3 regions of the Novosphingobium sp. APW14 genome follow, and region 2 is predicted to be linked to each of the others. Evidence: predicted binding sites of a transcription regulator. Region 2 holds the regulator's gene; each other region holds the start of a gene.
The links. Region 2 encodes LexA, which represses DNA repair genes until DNA is damaged. Its sites were predicted from a motif close to GTTCCNCNCTTGTTCT; they were not measured.

Region 1 (6,183 bases), on a different contig from region 2:
CCGTAGCCATCGTCGCCGCCGCCCGAGCCGTACTTCGAACCCTTCTTGGAGCCCGAACCGTAGCCATCGTCGCCGCCGCCCGAGCCGTACTTCGAACCTTTCTTGGAGCCCGAACCGTAGCCATCGTCGCCGCCGCCCGAGCCGTACTTCGAACCTTTCTTGGAGCCCGAGCCATAGCCGTCGTCAACGCCGCCGTAGACGTACGTTGAGCCCTTCTTCGAGCCAGAGCCATAACCGTCGTCGTTGCCGCCGGAGCCGTACTTCGAGCCCTTTGAGCTGCCGCCGTAGACTACATCATCGCCGCCAGAGCCATACTTGGATCCCTTCTTGGAACCACTGCCGTAGCCATCGTCACCGCTGCCGGACCCGTACTTGGAACCATACTTCGAACCGGATTTCGAACCGGACTTTGACCCGGACTTCGAGCCCGATTTCGAACCGGACTTTGCCCCGGACGCCGAACTCTTCTTGGAATCGCTGCCGGCCGATCCGCCATAGGTGCCATAGGTCCCGTAGCTGCCGTAAGCGATCCGGTCAGCCGCAGCCGTGCCAAGGTCCGTGGCCTGGCCGGGGTTGTTCATCGTGATGGTCCCGCCCGTCTTGGGTAGGGCGGCCGCCTGCGCGGTGGCACTAAGGCCGCCGACGCTCATGGCCAGGGCAACGCCAAGGAATGACGTTTCCTTCAGCTTGATCTTCTTCATATGACGCGACCTCCAAATTGCCCTAACTGCAGGATTAATTCAATGACTTATCGGGCCTGACCCAGTTTGCGGATTTCGCCAACCACGGAAAATCGCCTGTCTCGAAGCGGGTCGGATTCGCCCGCCAAAGGTTAACGGGCGTCAGGCAGCAATCCGCTTGGCAAAGCGGAACAGGTCGCGGTGCCGTTCGGGCACGTTCAGCCATTCGCGATCGGAAATTCCTAGCGCTGCGTGGGATTCGAATGCCAGGGTGTCGTGGAACCAGGGCATGGCGAAAGAGAAGTAAAGCAGCGGCCGCCCGTGGGCCGCGCGGCAAGGCATCCCGCCGTGATAGGTGCGATAGTCCATCACCAGGGCGCTGCCCGCCTTGGTATAGACGATGTGCGGATCGCCCGACCAGGTCTGGCTGCGGGCCGTGGTATGGGTGCCTTCCCACAGCTGCGTGCCGCCCGCTTCCTCATCCAGATCGATCAGCGGGACCAAGATGGTCGTGGCATAGCAGGGCACATTGGCATTGCCCGCATCGGTGTGAAACAGCAGCGGATGTTCGCGGTGGACATGCTGCATCCGCGCCCCTTCATGCGTGGTAACCGCGCCGAAAGCGTGGAGCACAGGCTTCTCACCCATCACCCGCGTCAGCACGTCAAGCAGGGTTGCATTGGCATAGACCGATGCATTGTCGAACGGTGCTTGCAGGCGGATCGGCACGGTATAGCGCTTGTCACCCACATTATTTGGCTTGCCCAGTTCGGAGGCGTGCCAATCGCGCACGCGTTCGGGCAGGGCATCGCGCAGCTGGGCCACCACATCGGGATGGATCAGGTCCTCAATCAGCACTGCGCCACGCTCGGCAAGCAGCTCGGCTGCCTTGGCCGACACCTCGGGGTCCTTGTTGGTCACCGTCAGGTGAGCATAGCTGGTGGTTGTCCCCGCTTCGGCCGCAACCGGCGCGGGGTCAAACAGGTCTGCGATCATACGCAGCGCCGGCGCGAATTGCGGATCAAGGGCCAATGCCCGCCGCGCGGCCTGCTCCGCCCGATCATCATCGCCAAGATTGAGCAGCGCCATGGCGCTGGCAAACCGCCGCGGCGCGTTTTCTCCGAATTCGCGGATCGTATGGTCGATCAGGTTCAGTGCCTGGGTATTGTAGTCCAGCAGCATAAACAGTTCGGCCATGCCGCAATCGAAGTATACGTCAGAACCATCCGGCAAATAGGCCCGGAAGGCCTCCATATAGGTTTCATAGATCTGCTGCCGGTCGATCCGTTCCTCACCCTGTTCCACATTGCGCAGCAGTTGTGGCAGACAGATCGCAGCGACATCCGGATCGAACCGGGCAAACCGGATCAGGGCCATGGCCTGCCGGATCGACATGTGCCGGGCCGAACCTTCGACCAGGTCGATCAGTTCGTGCGCGTCATAGGGGTTGAAGTCCTTCAGCAGGGCCTGCGCGGTTTCGCGCGTGCGGGCCAGGCCAAGATCCTGCCAGCGGTTCTTGCCGGGCAGAGAGAACAGGCTGCAGCTGAAATTGATGTCCTTGTGGCGTTGCGATTGCATCGCGCCGCCGTGCGTGCCGAACAGTTCGCCAAAGATGTGCAGGTTGGTATTGTGCGCGAAATAGCTGTCGAAGATCAGCGGATTGGCCAGGGCAAACTCTGACGGATCGGAATAGGCCAGGTCACCCGCCAGCAGCAGCAGCGGCGTATCCCGGTTCAGGAATTTTTCGATGAATTCGATGCAGGTCCGCGGGATCACCACGTGGAAATCGCCCGGCCGCTCGGCATAGCGGCGCAGCGCTGCGTCGATGAAGGGATGGCCGGTCGGATCGCCCTTGACCGGCCTGCTCTCGAACCGCGATGTCAGGCTTGCGAATGAGGTAATCGGCTTTTTCAGGAAGCCCTGGGTTGTCGATTGGAGCTCAACATAGACCTGCTCAATCCCATGGTTGCGGATGCGCACCATGTTGGACGTGATTGAATCGAAAAGGTAATTGGCGATGATGATCACCGGTCGGTCGGCAAAATCGGCCGGCTTCAAATCGCCATTGTCGGTGCGGATCACCGGATCGGATTCGATCAGCAGTTGCGCCACTTCCAGCACCCCGCTTTCGAACAGCGGGGCAAAGCGGTCCTTTTGCTTCCAGCCTTCGACGTTCTTGGCGGCGCCGTCGGTCAGCAGGTAAGTGAATTCCGGGCATTCTACGCCATCGCCGAAGTGATAGTTGATCAGGCGGTTAAGGAACTGCCAGGCAAACCGGCCGCTGCCGCCGCCCAGCTCGATGATCACGGGCGGCTTGCTGTTGCCCTCGGCCGCCAGCTCCTTGAAGAAGGCGGCAACGATCGCGGCATAGGTGTCGGCGCAAAAGGCGTTCGATGTGCTGCGCTGGGGCACGATGTGGCTGGACCAGGCTTCGGGCCCGGCTTCAGCATAGAACCGGTGCAGTAGCGACCAGATCATCGACTGGTCGAAGCGTGTCATTTTCTGGATTACTGGCATGCGGCAACGTCCTTGGGCCCGACCGGATTTTTGGTCCGATCACGGTGCGGATGGGTTGCCAGGGTGGTTAACGCGGAAAAGTAAACGTTTGCCAAACCACAGTTCTTGCAGTGGCTGAAGTGCTGCGGGGTCTGATCCGGGGCGGCTGGGCCGCGGCACAATGCGCGGTGGCTGCTGGCGGGAGTGCGCTAGCGCGTCAGAATCCCCAGCCGAGCTGGCGGCCGATGAAGATCAGCAGCATGGCCCCCAGCAGCGACGACAGGCAGCCGGTGCGGTTGATCCCGGTGGCCGCGTTCTGGCCCTTGGCCATCGATCCAAGCGACCCGGCCACCAATGCGCCGCCGATGCCAAGCAGCACCGTCATCCAGAACCCCATCTCCACCGCGCCGGGATAAAAGTAGCGTGCCAGCACCCCGACGCAGAAGCCCGTGACGATAATCCCGATGAGATTCAGCATGGTGGCCGCGTTCCTTTGAATAGGGGTTTCAGACTAGTCTCAAAACCGGCCCGCGCAAGTTCATTGCGGCCGTCGATTCTATCGTTAGTCAAGGGACCGGAGCCCCTCTCCCCGGACAAAAATTTTTTCACAGATTCACTTTGACTCTTGCGTCCCGCGTCAGTGGCGGATTTCCCGCGCGTCGCTGTGATGCCGAGCGGTCCTGCGCTCTGGAATGCGCCTAAGGGGAAGATGAACAGGTGATTTACCCTCTTGCGCGGGATTCGGGATTGGGCACTATAGGTTGTGGTCCAGCACTTGGGGGGACCTCTAGACCTAGATTTCGGCTCGGGGCGCGCGAAAGGCGTGAACAGGGTCGGATTCGGTCAGAAGAGGTTGCTAACCGGGTGCCGGAATGGACAGCGCTGGGGACAGAACGGGGATAAGTTTTTCCCCCTTTGTTCACCTGCTCTGGTAGGATCGCAGCCTGGCTGTCGATTCGAACGAATGTGGAACATGGCGTGGTTCCGGAATGGTCCGGGAACCGCGTGGGGCAGGCAATAGGTTTACAAGGGGCAGCACGTGGAATTCAGGTCCGGGGACGAGCCGACGATGGGCGAGCTTGATGCATTTGCGGCGGCTGACGCGCCGGTGAAGACGAAGCAGAAGGAGGCGGGCAAGGGCCCGGCTGTAAGCATGGCGGACAAGGCTGATTCCGGTTCCGAGGCATTGGTGGCTCAGGCTGCTGCCGATGCGCTTGCCAAGGCTGTTGCTGCGCCGAAGCTTGATGATTCCAAGTCGGTCCAGCCGCGCCGCTTCCAGATCGAAGTCGATCATGCCCGCGATGCCCTGCTGACCGATTTCGGCAAGGACACCCTGGATGACCGCTACCTGCTGCCGGGTGAGCGGTACCAGGACCTGTTCGCCCGTGTTGCCGATGCCTATGCCGATGATGAGGCGCACGCCCAGCGTCTGTATGATTACATCTCCAAGCTGTGGTTCATGCCGGCCACCCCGGTTCTGTCGAACGGCGGCACCGGCCGCGGCCTGCCGATCTCGTGCTACCTCAATTCGGTGTCGGACAGCCTTGAAGGGATCGTCGGCACCTGGAACGAGAATGTCTGGCTCGCTTCGCGCGGCGGCGGCATCGGCACCTATTGGGGCCAGGTCCGCGGCATTGGTGAACCGGTTGGCCTGAACGGCAAGACCAGCGGGATCATTCCCTTCGTCCGCGTGATGGACAGCCTGACCCTCGCGATCTCGCAGGGTTCGCTGCGCCGCGGCTCGGCCGCCTGCTATCTCGACGTGTCGCACCCGGAGATTGAGGAGTTCCTCGAAATCCGCAAGCCCTCGGGGGACTTCAACCGCAAGGCGCTCAACCTCCACCACGGCGTGCTGCTGACCGACGAGTTCATGGAAGCCGTCCGCGATGGCGCCGAATTCAACCTGCGCAGCCCCAAGGACGGGTCGGTGCGCGGCACGGTCGATGCCCGCAGCCTGTTCCAGAAGCTGGTCGAAACCCGCCTCGCCACGGGTGAGCCGTATATCGTCTTCTCCGATACCGTGAACCGGATGATGCCCAAGCATCACCGCGATCTGGGGCTCAAGGTTTCAACCTCGAACCTCTGCTCGGAAATCACCCTGCCGACCGGTGTTGACCACCTTGGCAACGATCGCACCGCGGTGTGCTGCCTGTCCTCGCTCAACCTCGAAACCTGGGATGAGTGGAACAAGGATGAGCGCTTCGTCGAAGACGTGCTGCGCTTCCTCGATAACGTGCTGCAGGACTATATCGATCGCGCGCCCGACGAGATGGCCCGCGCCAAGTATTCCGCCGCGCGCGAACGTTCGGTCGGCATGGGCGTGATGGGCTTCCACTCGTTCCTGCAGCAGAAGGGCATCGGCTTTGAAAGCGCGATGGCCAAGGCGCTCAACCTCAAGATGTTCAAGCACATCGCCGCCAAGGCGGATGAGGCTTCGCTGCTGCTGGCCCAGGAACGGGGCGCCTGCCCGGATGCCGCCGACATGGGCGTGATGCAGCGCTTCAGCTGCAAGATGGCGATCGCGCCGACTGCGTCGATCAGCATCATCTGCGGCGGCACTTCCGCCTGCATCGAGCCGATCCCGGCCAACATCTACACCCACAAGACCCTGTCGGGCTCGTTCGTGGTCAAGAACCCCTATCTGGAAAAGCTGCTTCAGGCGAAGTCGAAGGATTCGACCAACGTCTGGAATTCGATCCTGGAACGCGGCGGTTCGGTCCAGCACCTCGATTTCCTCAGCCCAGAGGAAAAGGCGGTTTACAAGACCAGCTTCGAAATCGACCAGCGCTGGCTGCTTGAATTCGCGGCAGACCGCACTCCCTATATCGACCAGGCGCAGAGCCTGAACCTCTACATCCCGGCCGATGTCGATAAGTGGGACCTGATGATGCTGCACTTCCAGGCCTGGGAGAAGGGCATCAAGTCGCTCTACTACCTGCGCTCGAAGTCGGTGCAGCGCGCTGGTTTCGCCGGCGGGGTAGAGGCAGACAACACCGCCGATGCGCCG
Region 2 (6,183 bases):
CGCGGATCCATTTCCGAGGCAGACGAAGAGGCGATGCGCAATTCAGGGCTTGCCCACCTGCTGTCGATCAGCGGGCTGCATGTCAGCGCGGTGATCGCAGCGGTCTATGTCATGGTAATGAGGCTGGGCGCGCTTTGGCCCTGGCTGGCCTTGCGCGTGCGGCTGCCGCTGGCAGCTGCGGCGGGTGGGGCCATCGCTGGGATCGGTTATACCCTGCTGACCGGCGGTGAAGTGCCGACGGTGCGCTCGTGCATCGCTGCTCTGCTGGTGCTGCTGGCGCTGGTGCTGGGGCGCGAAGCGCTGTCGCTGCGGATGGTGGCGGTGGCGGCATTTGTGGTCCTGCTGTTCTGGCCTGAAGCGCTGGTCGGGCCGAGCTTCCAGATGAGCTTTGCGGCGGTGATCGCGATCGTGGCGTTGCATGGTGCCGCTCCGATCCAGGCCTTCCTTGCCCCCCGCGAGGAGGGCTGGCTGGCGCGGATGATGCGCAACCTTGCCATGCTGCTGCTGACCGGGGTGGTGATCGAGCTGGCGTTGATGCCGATCGGCCTGTTTCATTTCCACCAGTCGGGGGTTTACGGGGCCCTGGCCAATGTTATCGCCATTCCGCTAACCACTTTCGTTTCCATGCCGCTGATCGCGCTGGCGCTGTTGCTCGATACAATCGGGCTTGGCGGACCGGCCTGGTGGCTTGCCGGACAGTCGCTCGATGCGCTGCTTGGACTGGCGCACTTTGCCGCCAGCCAGCCGGGTGCGGTGACTACCCTTCCAGCGATGGGACGCGGGGCCTTCCTGCTGTTTGTGGCGGGCGGACTGTGGCTGGCGCTGTGGCCGGGCAGGGTGCGCCTGTGGGGGCTGGTGCCAGCGGGTATCGGTGCGGTCTTGCTTTTGACGCTGCAGCCACCTGATCTGCTGGTTTCGGGAGATGGCCGCCATGTTGGGCTGACCGGGGTACTACCCGGAGAAGTGCTGGTGCTGCGTGCGGGACGCGAAGGCTATGCGCGCGATACGCTTTTGGAATTAGCCGGGATGAGTGGAACCCCGCGTCCGCTTGATCAATGGTCTGGGGCGCACTGCAACGTTGATCTGTGTCTGGTGCAGATTCGCCGCGGCGGGCGGGTTTGGTCCTTGCTCCTGACACGCACGCGCGACCGGCTGCCCGCGCGCGCCTTGGCCGCAGCGTGCAGGCAGGTGGATGTGGTGATTTCAGATCGGTGGTTGCCGCGATCCTGCCGGCCTAGATGGCTTAAGGCGGATCGGCACTATCTGGAACGGAGTGGAGGGCTGGCGATCGATCTGGCGGATCGCACGGTGGTCAGCGTGGCCGATAGCCAGGGCGACCATGGTTGGTGGATCGGGCCGGAACCACGCAGGCCCCGGCCCGTCTCAACCCGTTAGTGATAGCGGCGCAGCAGGCCAGCCAGCTTGCCCTGAACCATCACTTCGCCCGGACGATAGACCTGCGGCTCGTAAGCGGCATTGGCTGGATCGAGCCGGATCATCCCGTTGTCGCGGTGCAGGTACTTGAGCGTCGCTTCCTCGCCGCGAACCAGAGCGACGACGATTTCCCCATCGCGGGCGGTGTCGGTCTTGCGGATCAGAGCATAGTCACCATCAAAGATCCCGGCTTCGATCATCGAATCCCCGGAAACCTCAAGCGCATAGTGCTCGCCCGAGCCAAGCAGTGCCGCGGGTACCGGCAGCATGGCGCTGGTTTCCATCGCCTCGATCGGCACGCCGGCCGCGATCCGGCCGTGCAGCGGGATCTCGATCACGTCGTTAGCCGGAGCGGGTTTGGCCTCTGGCGGGCGGATCACGGCGGCAGCGGCGTTGTTCGAATTGGCAGCGCGCGGCGCCTTCGTTACCACGTCTTCCGGCTGTTTGAGCACTTCCAGCGCACGGGCGCGGTTGGGCAGGCGGCGGATAAAACCGCGCTCTTCCAGCGCAGAGATCAGGCGGTGGACGCCCGACTTGGACTTAAGGTCCAACGCTTCCTTCATTTCCTCAAACGAAGGGGAGACGCCGGTCTCTTCAAGCTTTACCTGGATGAACCGGATCAATTCATGCTGCTTACGCGTCAGCATCGCCCTTAACCTCCCATTCGCGGCCGGGAGAACACCTCTGTTCCCGTGCCGTTCAGTGAACGAATGTGGAACAGGTAAGCAACATCTGAATCCAAGTCAAGCAATTCCGCCATTTTCGAGCGGATAGATGAAAACCGGCGTTCCGGCGGGCAAAATGGGGCTGTTGGCGGCCCGGTCGATCAGGCAATTGCTGGCTGCCAGCGCGGCAAGTGCGCCGCTATCCTGGCCAAGCGCCGGGGTCACTTCGCCACCGCTCAGGATGCCACGCAGGAACTCGCGTCGGTCGCCCCCGCCGGCCATGGCTGTCGCGAGGCGCGCCTCGTGCCGCACCGGGAGCGGCTGCTGCGCACCGGACAGGCGGCGCAGCAAGGGCAGCAGGAAGAGCCATGCGGTTACAAAGCTTGAAACCGGATTGCCCGGCAGGCCGAGCACGACTTGCTGGCCTTTGCGGGCTACCAGCAGCGGCTTGCCCGGCTTGATCGCCACTTTCCAGAAATCGAGCTCCGCCCCCCAGGCTCGCAAGGCCGGGATCATCAGGTCGTGATCCCCCACCGATGCGCCGCCACTGGTAACAATCACATCTGCTGATGATGCGGCGTCGAGTTCGGCAATCAGCAGGTCCAGGTTGTCGGGTACCGGTTCGCGCCGGGTGATGCGGCAAGGCAGGCTGGCGGCGAGGGCGGCCTGCATTGCACCGTTGCTTGCTGGGACCTGATGCGCTGCGCAGTTCGCAGGATCGGCGGCCAGCTCATCCCCGCTGTCAATGATGGCGAGGCGCGGAACGCGACGCACCGCGATGTGCCTGTGCCCCGCCGCGAGAGCGAGCGCGACCTGCGCCGGACCAAGCCGCTTGCCGCGTTCGGCCAGCATCCTGCCTTCAGAGAAGTCAGATCCGGCGCGGCGGATGTATGTGCCGGGCAGGCTGGGACCACTGCCGGTCAGGATCAGCGTGTCGTCATTGCGCGTGACATCTTCCTGCACCACCACGGCACCTGCGCCGCCGGGCACAACGGCGCCGGTGGAGACGCGCACGGCCTGGCCGGTGCTGACGAGGCCCTGAAACGGGTGCCCTGCAGCGCTTTCGCCAATGACTTGCCACGGACCATCAAGATCGTTTTCACCGACGGCATAGCCATCCATGCTGGAGACAGCGCAAGCAGGCTGGGTGCGCGCCGCGACCAGCGGCTCGGCCAGCCAGCGTCCCAGCGCGGAGGGAGGATCAACCCGCTCCAGCGGCAATGGCTCGGCCAGTGCCAACAGGCGCGCCTGGGCTTCTTCCAGCGGCAGCGGTGCCGGCATCAATCCTGGGCCTTCCAGTCGCCCGACTTGCCACCCCGCTTTTCAAGCAGGCGGAGGTTGCCGATGGTCATGCCCTTGTCGAGCGCCTTGGCCATGTCATAGATTGTCAGGAGCGCGACGGAAGCTGCTGTAAGGGCCTCCATTTCCACGCCGGTCTGGCCGGTAAGCCGGGCCATGGCGGTGACCCGCAGCCCATCGGCCTCAAATGCGAAATCGATCGCCACCTTGGACAGCATCAGCGGATGGCACAGCGGGATCAGCTCGCTGGTTTTCTTCGCGGCCATGATCCCGGCAACCCGCGCCGTCGCCAGCACATCGCCTTTTTTAACTGCACCAGCGCGGATTGCGGCCAGTGCCTCGGCCGACATGGTGATGCGGCCCTCGGCAATAGCCTCGCGCTCGGTGGCGGGCTTGGCTGAAACATCGACCATCGCGGCATTACCGGCATCGTCGAGGTGGGAAAGCTTGGTCATGGCGCAGTCTTGTCAGAAAGCGCAGCGCAGGACCAGCCTATCCGAGCAGCAGGCTGCGGGTTGCCGCTTCGACATCTGCCTGGCGCATCAGGCTTTCTCCGACCAGGAAAGTGCGGACATTGCTGCGCGCCATGCGCTGACAATCGGCGTGGCTGCCGATCCCGCTTTCGCAGACCAGCAAGACATCGCCGGGGACCAACGCGGCGAGGCGTTCGGTGGTGGCGAGATCGACCTCGAAGGTCTTGAGGTTGCGGTTGTTGACGCCGACCAGCTTTGACTGAAGGTGCTTGAGCGCCCGTTCCATCTCGGCCTCGTCATGTACTTCGACCAGCACGTCGAGGCCCTGCTCGCGGGCGGCGGCCTCGATCTCGGCCATCATGGCATCTTCCAGCGCGGCAACGATGATCAGGATCGCATCGGCCCCCATCGCCCGGGCCTCGGCGCATTGCCAGGGATCGACCATGAAGTCCTTGCGGATCACCGGCAAGTCGCAGGCAGCGCGCGCGGCGATCAGGTAATCCTCGTGCCCCTGGAAGTAAGGCGCGTCGGTCAGTACCGAGAGGCAGGCTGCGCCGCCCGCCTGATAGGCGCGGGCATGGGCCGGCGGATCAAAATCGGCGCGGATCAGGCCTTTTGAGGGGCTGGCCTTCTTGATCTCGGCAATCAGGGCGAAGCCTTCGGCGGCCTTGGCACGCAGCGCCGCCTCAAACCCGCGCACGGGTGAAGGGGTGGGCCAGTGGCTGAGCCCCTGCGGCTTGCGGGCGGCGAGTTCGACGCGCTTGGTCGCGCAGATTTCGGCGAGCTTGTCGGTCATTTCACAGTCTCGATCCAGCAGTCCAGCAGCGCCTTGGCGAGGCCCTTGTCGATGGCTTCGGCGGCTTCCTCGACGCCTTCGAACCAATCTTCGGCCTGCCCAGCGACCAGCAGCGCGGCTGCGCTGTTGAGCAGCACGGCGTCGCGATAGGCCCCGGCTTCACCCAGCAGCAGGCGGCGCAATGCCTCGGCATTGTAGGCCGCATCGCCGCCGCGCAGGTCTTCCAGCGGATGGCTGGGCAGGCCGGCATCTTCGGGCCGGAGTTCGGCGGGCAGCGGGGGCAGGCCGATTGCGGCCAGATAGCTGGTGCCTTCGATCGAAAGTTCGTCCAGCCCTTCCGCACCCGAAACGATCAGTGCCGCCTCGGTGCCGAGGAGTTCCATCGCCTGCTTGTAGAGCGCGATCAGGCCCGGCTGGGCGACGCCGACCAGCTGGCGCGTTACCCCGGCAGGGTTGGCCAGTGGGCCGCAAAGGTTGAAGATTGTCCGGCGCCCCAGCGCTTTGCGGATTGGACCAACGCGGGCCAGCGCGGGGTGATGCGCCTGGGCGAACAGGAAGGCGATGCCAAGGTCGGGCAGGGTTTGCTCGGCTAGGTCTGAAGCACGGGCGAGGTTCAGGCCCAATGCTTCTAGCGTATCGGCCCCGCCGGCCTTGCTGGATGCCGCGCGGTTGCCATGCTTGGCCACAGGTACGCCGCAAGCCGCAACAACCAGCGCCACGGCGGTCGACACATTGAGGCTGTGCTGGCCATCGCCGCCAGTGCCGCAGACATCGATCGCGCCGGTGGGAGCGCTGACCGGCTTCATCCGTGCCCGCATGGCGCGAACCAGGCCGGCGACTTCGGCAGCCGTTTCACCGCGGTCAGCCAGCTCGATCAGGGTAGAGGCGATTTGATCATCGGCCATACCGCCATCGAGCATGCGCCCGAATAGCGCCTCGGCTTCCCCCAGCGCCAAACTCATGGGCAATGCCTCACGCCAGTTCCTTCGCCTTGATGCCGCAGATCGCGAGGAAGTTGGCGAGCATGGCGTGGCCGTGCTCGGTGGCGATGCTTTCCGGGTGGAACTGCACGCCGTGGATCGGCAGGCTGGCATGGCGGAAGCCCATCACGTGGCCATCGTCGGACCGGCAGTTGACCACCAGGCTGTCCGGAATGTCTTCAACGATCAGCGAGTGATAGCGCGTTGCGGTGAAGGGCGAGGGGAGGCCCTGGAACAGACCCGTGCCATCATGGGTAACCTGCGAGGTCTTGCCATGCATCAGTCCACCGCGCACCACCTTGCCACCAAAATACTGGCCGATCGATTGGTGACCCAGGCAGACGCCCAGCAGGGGCCTGCCGGCATCGGCGCAGGCGCCAACCAGATCCAGGCTGATCCCCGCTTCGTTCGGCGTGCAGGGGCCGGGTGAAATCAAGAAGCCTTCAGCCCCGGTGCTGATTGCCTGCCCCGCCGACAGCGCATCGTTGCGCACCACCTCAACCTCAGCCCCCAGTTCCATCAGGTAATGGACCAGG
Region 3 (6,183 bases), on a different contig from region 2:
CCAGCACATGGATGCAACCGGCACTGAACTGCCGACCCTGCGCCACGCAATCATCGGCGGTTCGGCCGCGCCGCGCTTCATGATCGAGCGGCTGATGAAGGCCGGGGTCAACGTTGCCCACGCCTGGGGGATGACTGAAACCAGCCCGATCGGCACGACCGGGGCCAAGACCTGGGATTGGGACGATCTCTCGTTCGATGAACAGGTTTCGATCAAGCAGATGCAGGGCCGGGTGCCCTTTGGCGTCGAACTGCGCACGGTCGATCTGGGCGATCCCACCAAGGTCCTGCCACGCGATGGCCAGACCAGCGGGGCGTTGCAGGTGCGCGGGCCCTGGATCATCAAACGCTACTTCAAGGCCGAGGCTGACGCGACCGATGCCGAACAGTGGTTCGATACCGGCGACGTGGCGATCCTCCACCCGGACGGCACGCTGCAACTGACCGATCGCACCAAGGATGTGATCAAGTCTGGTGGCGAATGGATCAGCTCGGTCGAGCTGGAAAACGCGGCGATGAGCCATCCGGCGGTGGCTGAAGCTGCGGCAATCGGCATCTATCATCCGAAGTGGGACGAACGTCCGATCCTGGTCGTGGTCAAGAAGGCCGGGGCGGACGTCTCGGGAGACGAGATCAAGGCGCATCTCGCCAAGAGTGTCGCCAAGTGGTGGCTGCCCGACGCGGTCGAATTCGTCGATTCGATCCCGCATGGCGGTACCGGCAAGGTCAGCAAGAAAGACCTGCGCGATCAGTTCCGTGACTACAAATTGGCAGACGCCTGAGATGGCCGGGTATGTGGATCCGAGCCGGGAGAACTGGCAGGCATTCAAGGACCTGCCGCGCGACCGGCCGATCCACATGCTCAACCTGATCAAGTTCCGCGATCTGGCGGACTATCCCGAAGGCCACCCGAACCACGGCAAGGGTCTGACCGGTCGGGAAGCCTATGCGATCTATTACGAAGGCTTCCAGCGCGTTGTCGCCCAGGATGGCGCGGCGATGGTCTGGGAGGCCCCGATCGAATGCGTCGTGACCGGCCCGGCGGACGAGTGGGACGAAGCCTTCGTCATGGGCTATCCCAACAGCGCGGTGTTCATGGCCATGGTCAAGAACGAGGAATACGTCCGCGACGTAGTGCCCCACCGGACAGCGGCCGTGGCAGACAGCCGCCTGATCCGGTTCAGGGGCTAGAACAAGGCCAACTGCTCGTCGGCGCTTGGCGGCACAAACTGGCTGCAATCCAGCGCAGGCATTTCGCGGTTAAGCCCCAGCCGCTGGCAGGCAATCCGGAAGCGGGTGCGGAAAACGTCGGCCCAAACGCCCTGGGGCTTCATCCGCTCAAAGAACCGGCTGTCGTAATCCTTGCCGCCGCGCACCGCCTGGACGATACCCATCACCTTGCCCGCGCGGTCGGGGTAGTGAACATCCAGCCATTCGCGCATCAGCGGGGCGACCTCGTGCGGCAGGCGCAGCATGATCCAGCTGGCGGTCTTCACGCCGCGCGCCGCGGCTGCTTCCAGGATGCGCTCAATGAATTCGTCGGTGATCGCCGGAACGACCGGCGCGACCGAGACATGGGCCGGCACCCCGGCGGCGGCTAGCTTCTCCAGCGCATCGAGGCGTTTCGCAGGCGAGGAGGCGCGTGGTTCCAGCAGGCCGGAAAGCTTCGGATCAAGGCTGGTGACCGAAAGTGACACTGCGGTCAGGTTCAGCTTGGCCAGCTCTGCTAGCAGGTCCAGATCGCGCACCACCCGCGCAGACTTGGTCGTGATCGTCACCGGATGGCGCGTTTCCAGGCAAACTTCCAGAACTTGCCGGGTCAAGCGATAGGTCGCTTCGATCGGCTGGTACGGGTCGGTGTTGGTCCCCATCGCAATCACTGCAGGGCTGTAACCTCGCTTGCCCAGTTCGGCGCGCAGCAGGGCGGCGGCATCGGGCTTGGCAAACAGTTTCGTCTCGAAATCGAGCCCCGGTGAAAGATCGTGAAAAGCGTGGGTCGGCCGGGCATAGCAATAGATGCAGCCATGCTCGCAGCCGCGATAGGCATTGATCGAGCGGTCAAACGGGATGTCGGGTGAACTGTTGCGGCTGATGATCCGCTTGGCCTTCTCCTCGGTCACCATCGTCCGCAGCTTTGGACCCGGCCCGTCAATTTCCGCACGGGCATCAAGCCAGTCCCCGTCTGCCTCACGCGCCGCCAGCCCGAAGCGCTGGGGTACGGCCGCAGACTGCGCACCGCGGCCGTGGACAGGGAAGGGATTTGGCATGGATGAATTGGAACATAAAAAGAACAAATGCGCAAGTGTTGCGCGTGGGCTTCGGCAGGCTCAGGCTGAGCGGGCCGGGATGGTACGATCGAGAAACCCGCTCAGGCTGAGCTTGTCGAAGCCCGCGCCGGCTTTACGCCTCGCGCAACCGCGGCATCAGTTCAATGAAATTGCAGGGCCGGTTGCGGCTGTCGAGCTGCTCAGCCAGGATCCCGTCCCAGCCGTCTTTCACCGCGCCGTTGGAGCCGGGCAAGGCGAAGATATAGGTCCCGCGCGCAACCACGGCGCAGGCGCGGCTCTGGATCGTGCTGGTGCCGATGGACTGGAAGCTTAACCAGCGGAACAGCTCGCCAAAGCCGGGGATGTCGCGCGTCTTCACACGGTCAAGCGCCTCTGGCGTCACGTCGCGGCCCGTCAGGCCGGTGCCGCCGGTTGAGATCACGGCATCGATCGCGGCATCATCGATCCAGGCGTTAAGCTGGCTGGCGATCAGGTCCGGATCGTCGCGCACGATGGTTCTGGCAGCCAGGCGGTGGCCGGCAGCCTGCACCCGCTCGGCCAGGATATCGCCCGAGGTATCATCGGCCGCGGTGCGCGTGTCGGACACGGTGAGCACCGCAATATTGATCGGCTTGAAAATGCGGCTGGGGTCAACGGCCACGAATGATCGTTCCATTGGCGGTCATCCGCACCGCGCTGGTACCAGAGATGCCCGGGAAGGTCGGCCAAAGCCCCTGGGTAAGGGCGATCTGGCTCTCCGATGGCCCGCCAGCCTGGCGCTCATACATCCAGTAATTGCGCATCACGATGTTCACGTAACCGCGCGTCTCCCAATAGGGGACGCTTTCGATCCACAGCAGCGGATCGCCCTGATCGCGAATTTCGCTTTGCCAGCGAGCGATCGGCGTAAGTCCCGCGTTATAAGCAGCCATCACCTTGGGCAGCAGGCCTTGCGTGCCAGGTGCATCGCGCAGCATTTGCAAATGGCGCTGCCCGAAGGCCAGGTTTACTTCGGGCTTGTGGAGGTCAGCCGCCGTGCCCGGCACGCCCAGTGCACCGGCATGGTCACGCGCCGCCGCGGGCATGATCTGCATCAGCCCGCGCGCACCCGCCGGGCTGACGGCCTTGGTGCGGAACACCGATTCCTGCAGGGCATGGGCATAGACCAGCGCCGGATCGACCTGCCAATTGTTGGCCGGGGTCCACTTGGGAGTGGGGAAACGCGCCGCCGGTTCAGGGCGGCCGCCGACCGGGGCGTTGTAAGCCATCCACAATTGGGTTGCGGGCAGGCCAAGATCCCGCGCCAGGCGGTTCAGCGGCTGATACGCACTCGCCGGGCCAAGTCGGGCCTGATAGCGCAGCACTTCATCGGCCAGGTCATCGCGGCCGATCTCGGCCAGGCCGACAGCCGTGCGGATATTGGCTTCATCGCGCAGCTTTTGCCAGTCGGCGGGGGTGAAGTCAGGCGTCGTGTGGGTCTGCGGCAGGGCCAGGCCGAGCTGCTCGGCCGCGAGCATGCCGTACAGCGTTTCGTCCATCCGCGCCGCCGCCTTGAGCGCGACAGAGGCCTTTTCCGGCTGACGGCAGCGCACGGCTGCGCGGCTATTCCAGTAATGCGCGGCCGCGGTCAGCTCGCTGTTCTGCGATGCGCCAACAGTGCGGGCAAAGGCATCGCTGGCCCCCATGCAATCGCCGATCCGCCACGCGGCAAGGCCAGCGGTCCACCAGCCTTCCGCCACCCATGGGCCTGCGCCATCCTGCACGGTCTGGGCCAGGGCATAGGCCGAGGCATCGTCATTCTCGATGTAGAATGACCAGGCGATCTTGGCCCGCCACTCGGCGCGCGCGCCGGGCGAAAGCTGAGTGTCTATCCCGTCGAGCAATGCCTTAGCCCCAGCAGGGTTATCGGCCTTGATGTTGGAATTGATCGCGGCTGCGACGGCAGCAGGCATGGTTCCATCGTTGGTATCACGCGGGCGGATGCGTTTGGCACGGGTTGGCAGGCTGACCAGCGCGCCCGCCTGCGGCAATGGCGGCAGCATCGTTGCACCGCGCTTTTGCGCCAGCAGGGTGATTTGTTCGGCTTGGGGCAGCTTCGAACCCTTGGCGAGCCAGGCATTGAGCGCATCGAGTTCGATCTTTGGCGAGGTCGGGGCGAGGTAATACTCGGCCATTGCAACCTGATGCAGCGGGCCGTCCTGGCGCTGGGTGAACATTTCCTGGACCTTGGCCCAATCAGCCCGGGCGATCGCGCCAAACAGGTCGCGGTAATAGGCCCGGTCATCCTGGCTCAGCAAGCTGGGGACGTTGCTGCGATCTGCCCGGTTGCGAAAATAGTCGACCGCAGCGCTATTGGCCTGGGCAGGCGTCGCCAAGGCAGCAAGGCTACTCGTCAGGCCGATCGCCAGCATTGTCTTCGCAGTAAAGCGCGTCACGCCAGTTCTTATCCCGTCCAGTCCAACCAGGCTTGCCACAGCCCGGCCTTGCTCCGCAGCCGACCAGCCAGATTGGCCAAGCTCGGCGCTATCAACAGCGGAATGGTGAGGCCCTCATGGTTAAAATGACGCAAAGGTTCAGCAGTTTTCGTCGGATCGTGGCCAAGCAGCGGCGAGATGTGCCGCCCGAACACCAAAAGGCGGCGTGGCCGGACCAGGCCAATGTGGTGGCGCACGACTTGGCCCAGCCCCGCGGCGTCCAGCCCAGCCCAGTCCGGCAGGGGCATGTGTCGGGGCAGGCAGGCGGCGATATAGGCGCTGTCCTGATCTATTCCCATGGCGGTGAACATGGCCAGGAGCAGCCGTCCTTGCGGGCCGGAGAGCAGTAACTGTGCGTCCTCGACCTCCGGGTGGTCGACCAGCACCATCAGCGCCGCGCCCTCTACCCCGCGTGGGGCCACGCGCCCGGCAACATGGCCACCATCCAGTGACGGTTCGCTTAGCCACCACTGCTGGAATTCGGGGAGTGCTGCTGGCAAGGCGTCTAGCCCGGCAAGACGCTCGACTACCGGCGCTGGGGCTACTGCCCGAGCTGGCACAGGTTGCGGGGCGGCGGGGGCGCGTTGCTCGGGCTCCCGTGCTGCGGGCTCGGTCAGCCAGACGCGTGGGTCATCGGAAAAGGCGTGGTCGACGCCGGCTTCGCGCCACCAGTCAAGCACGGCGGCGAGGGCGGCAGCAGGGTCGAGGGCCGGATCAGTTTGTGCGGGATTGCTCACAATTGCGGTCTTGACCTGCCGCAAGCCAGCTTTCAAGGCTTAACCCATCGATTAACCCGAACAGGTGGACCATGAGCGAACGCGAATCCATGCCCTATGATGTCGTCATCGTTGGCGGCGGCCCGGCCGGCCTCGGGGCGGCGATCCGGCTGAAACAGGTAAATCCTGAGCTTTCGGTCTGTATCCTGGAAAAGGGTTCCGAAGTCGGCGCACACATTTTGTCGGGCGCGGTGGTCGATCCCAAGGCGCTGGATGAATTGCTGCCCAACTGGCGCGACGATGGCTGCCCGATGGCTGAAACCCCGGTGACTGACAACTGGCACTGGGTGATGAGCAAGACCGGCAAGACCTCGATCCCGCACTGGCCGATGCCCCCGTTCATGTCCAACGATGGGAACTACACGGGTTCGCTGGGCAATCTGTGCCGCTGGCTGGCTGGCAAGGCGGAAGAGCTGGGCGTGGAAATCTTCCCCGGCTTCCCTGCTTCTGAGGTCCTTTATAACGAAGATGGCTCGGTCAAGGGTGTTGCCACCCAGGACATGGGCGTGGCCAAGGATGGCAGCCACAAGGGTGATTACCAGCCCGGCATGGAACTCCATGCCAAGTACACCTTCTTTGCTGAAGGCGCGCGCGGCCACCTGACCAAGACGCTGAAGGCGCAGTTCGATCTCGAAGCAAACTGCGAACCGCAGGTCTATGGTATCGG

Region 1: the regulator LexA is predicted to act here: its motif matches at 4,083-4,098, upstream of RQP55_RS10130 (ribonucleoside-diphosphate reductase subunit alpha).
Region 3: the regulator LexA is predicted to act here: its motif matches at 2,287-2,302, upstream of RQP55_RS00065 (PA0069 family radical SAM protein).

Annotation. Positions count from the first base shown of each region.
Region 1 covers NZ_JAVYAB010000007.1:104,249-110,431, forward strand. The annotation lists gene RQP55_RS10115 (PEP-CTERM sorting domain-containing protein) at 1-701, opposite strand, end outside; gene RQP55_RS10120 (phytanoyl-CoA dioxygenase family protein) at 843-3,197, opposite strand; gene RQP55_RS10125 (GlsB/YeaQ/YmgE family stress response membrane protein) at 3,394-3,654, opposite strand; gene RQP55_RS10130 (ribonucleoside-diphosphate reductase subunit alpha) at 4,246-6,183, shown strand, end outside.
Region 2 covers NZ_JAVYAB010000003.1:232,516-238,698, forward strand. The annotation lists gene RQP55_RS05640 (ComEC/Rec2 family competence protein) at 1-1,395, shown strand, start outside; gene lexA (transcriptional repressor LexA) at 1,392-2,081, opposite strand; gene RQP55_RS05650 (molybdopterin molybdotransferase MoeA) at 2,178-3,380, opposite strand; gene moaC (cyclic pyranopterin monophosphate synthase MoaC) at 3,380-3,853, opposite strand; gene trpC (indole-3-glycerol phosphate synthase TrpC) at 3,891-4,667, opposite strand; gene trpD (anthranilate phosphoribosyltransferase) at 4,664-5,629, opposite strand; gene RQP55_RS05670 (aminodeoxychorismate/anthranilate synthase component II) at 5,640-6,183, opposite strand, start outside.
Region 3 covers NZ_JAVYAB010000001.1:12,641-18,823, forward strand. The annotation lists gene RQP55_RS00055 (long-chain fatty acid--CoA ligase) at 1-781, shown strand, start outside; gene RQP55_RS00060 (DUF1330 domain-containing protein) at 795-1,190, shown strand; gene RQP55_RS00065 (PA0069 family radical SAM protein) at 1,187-2,266, opposite strand; gene moaB (molybdenum cofactor biosynthesis protein B) at 2,400-2,927, opposite strand; gene RQP55_RS00075 (lytic transglycosylase domain-containing protein) at 2,917-4,677, opposite strand; gene RQP55_RS00080 (hypothetical protein) at 4,710-5,477, opposite strand; gene RQP55_RS00085 (electron transfer flavoprotein-ubiquinone oxidoreductase) at 5,549-6,183, shown strand, end outside.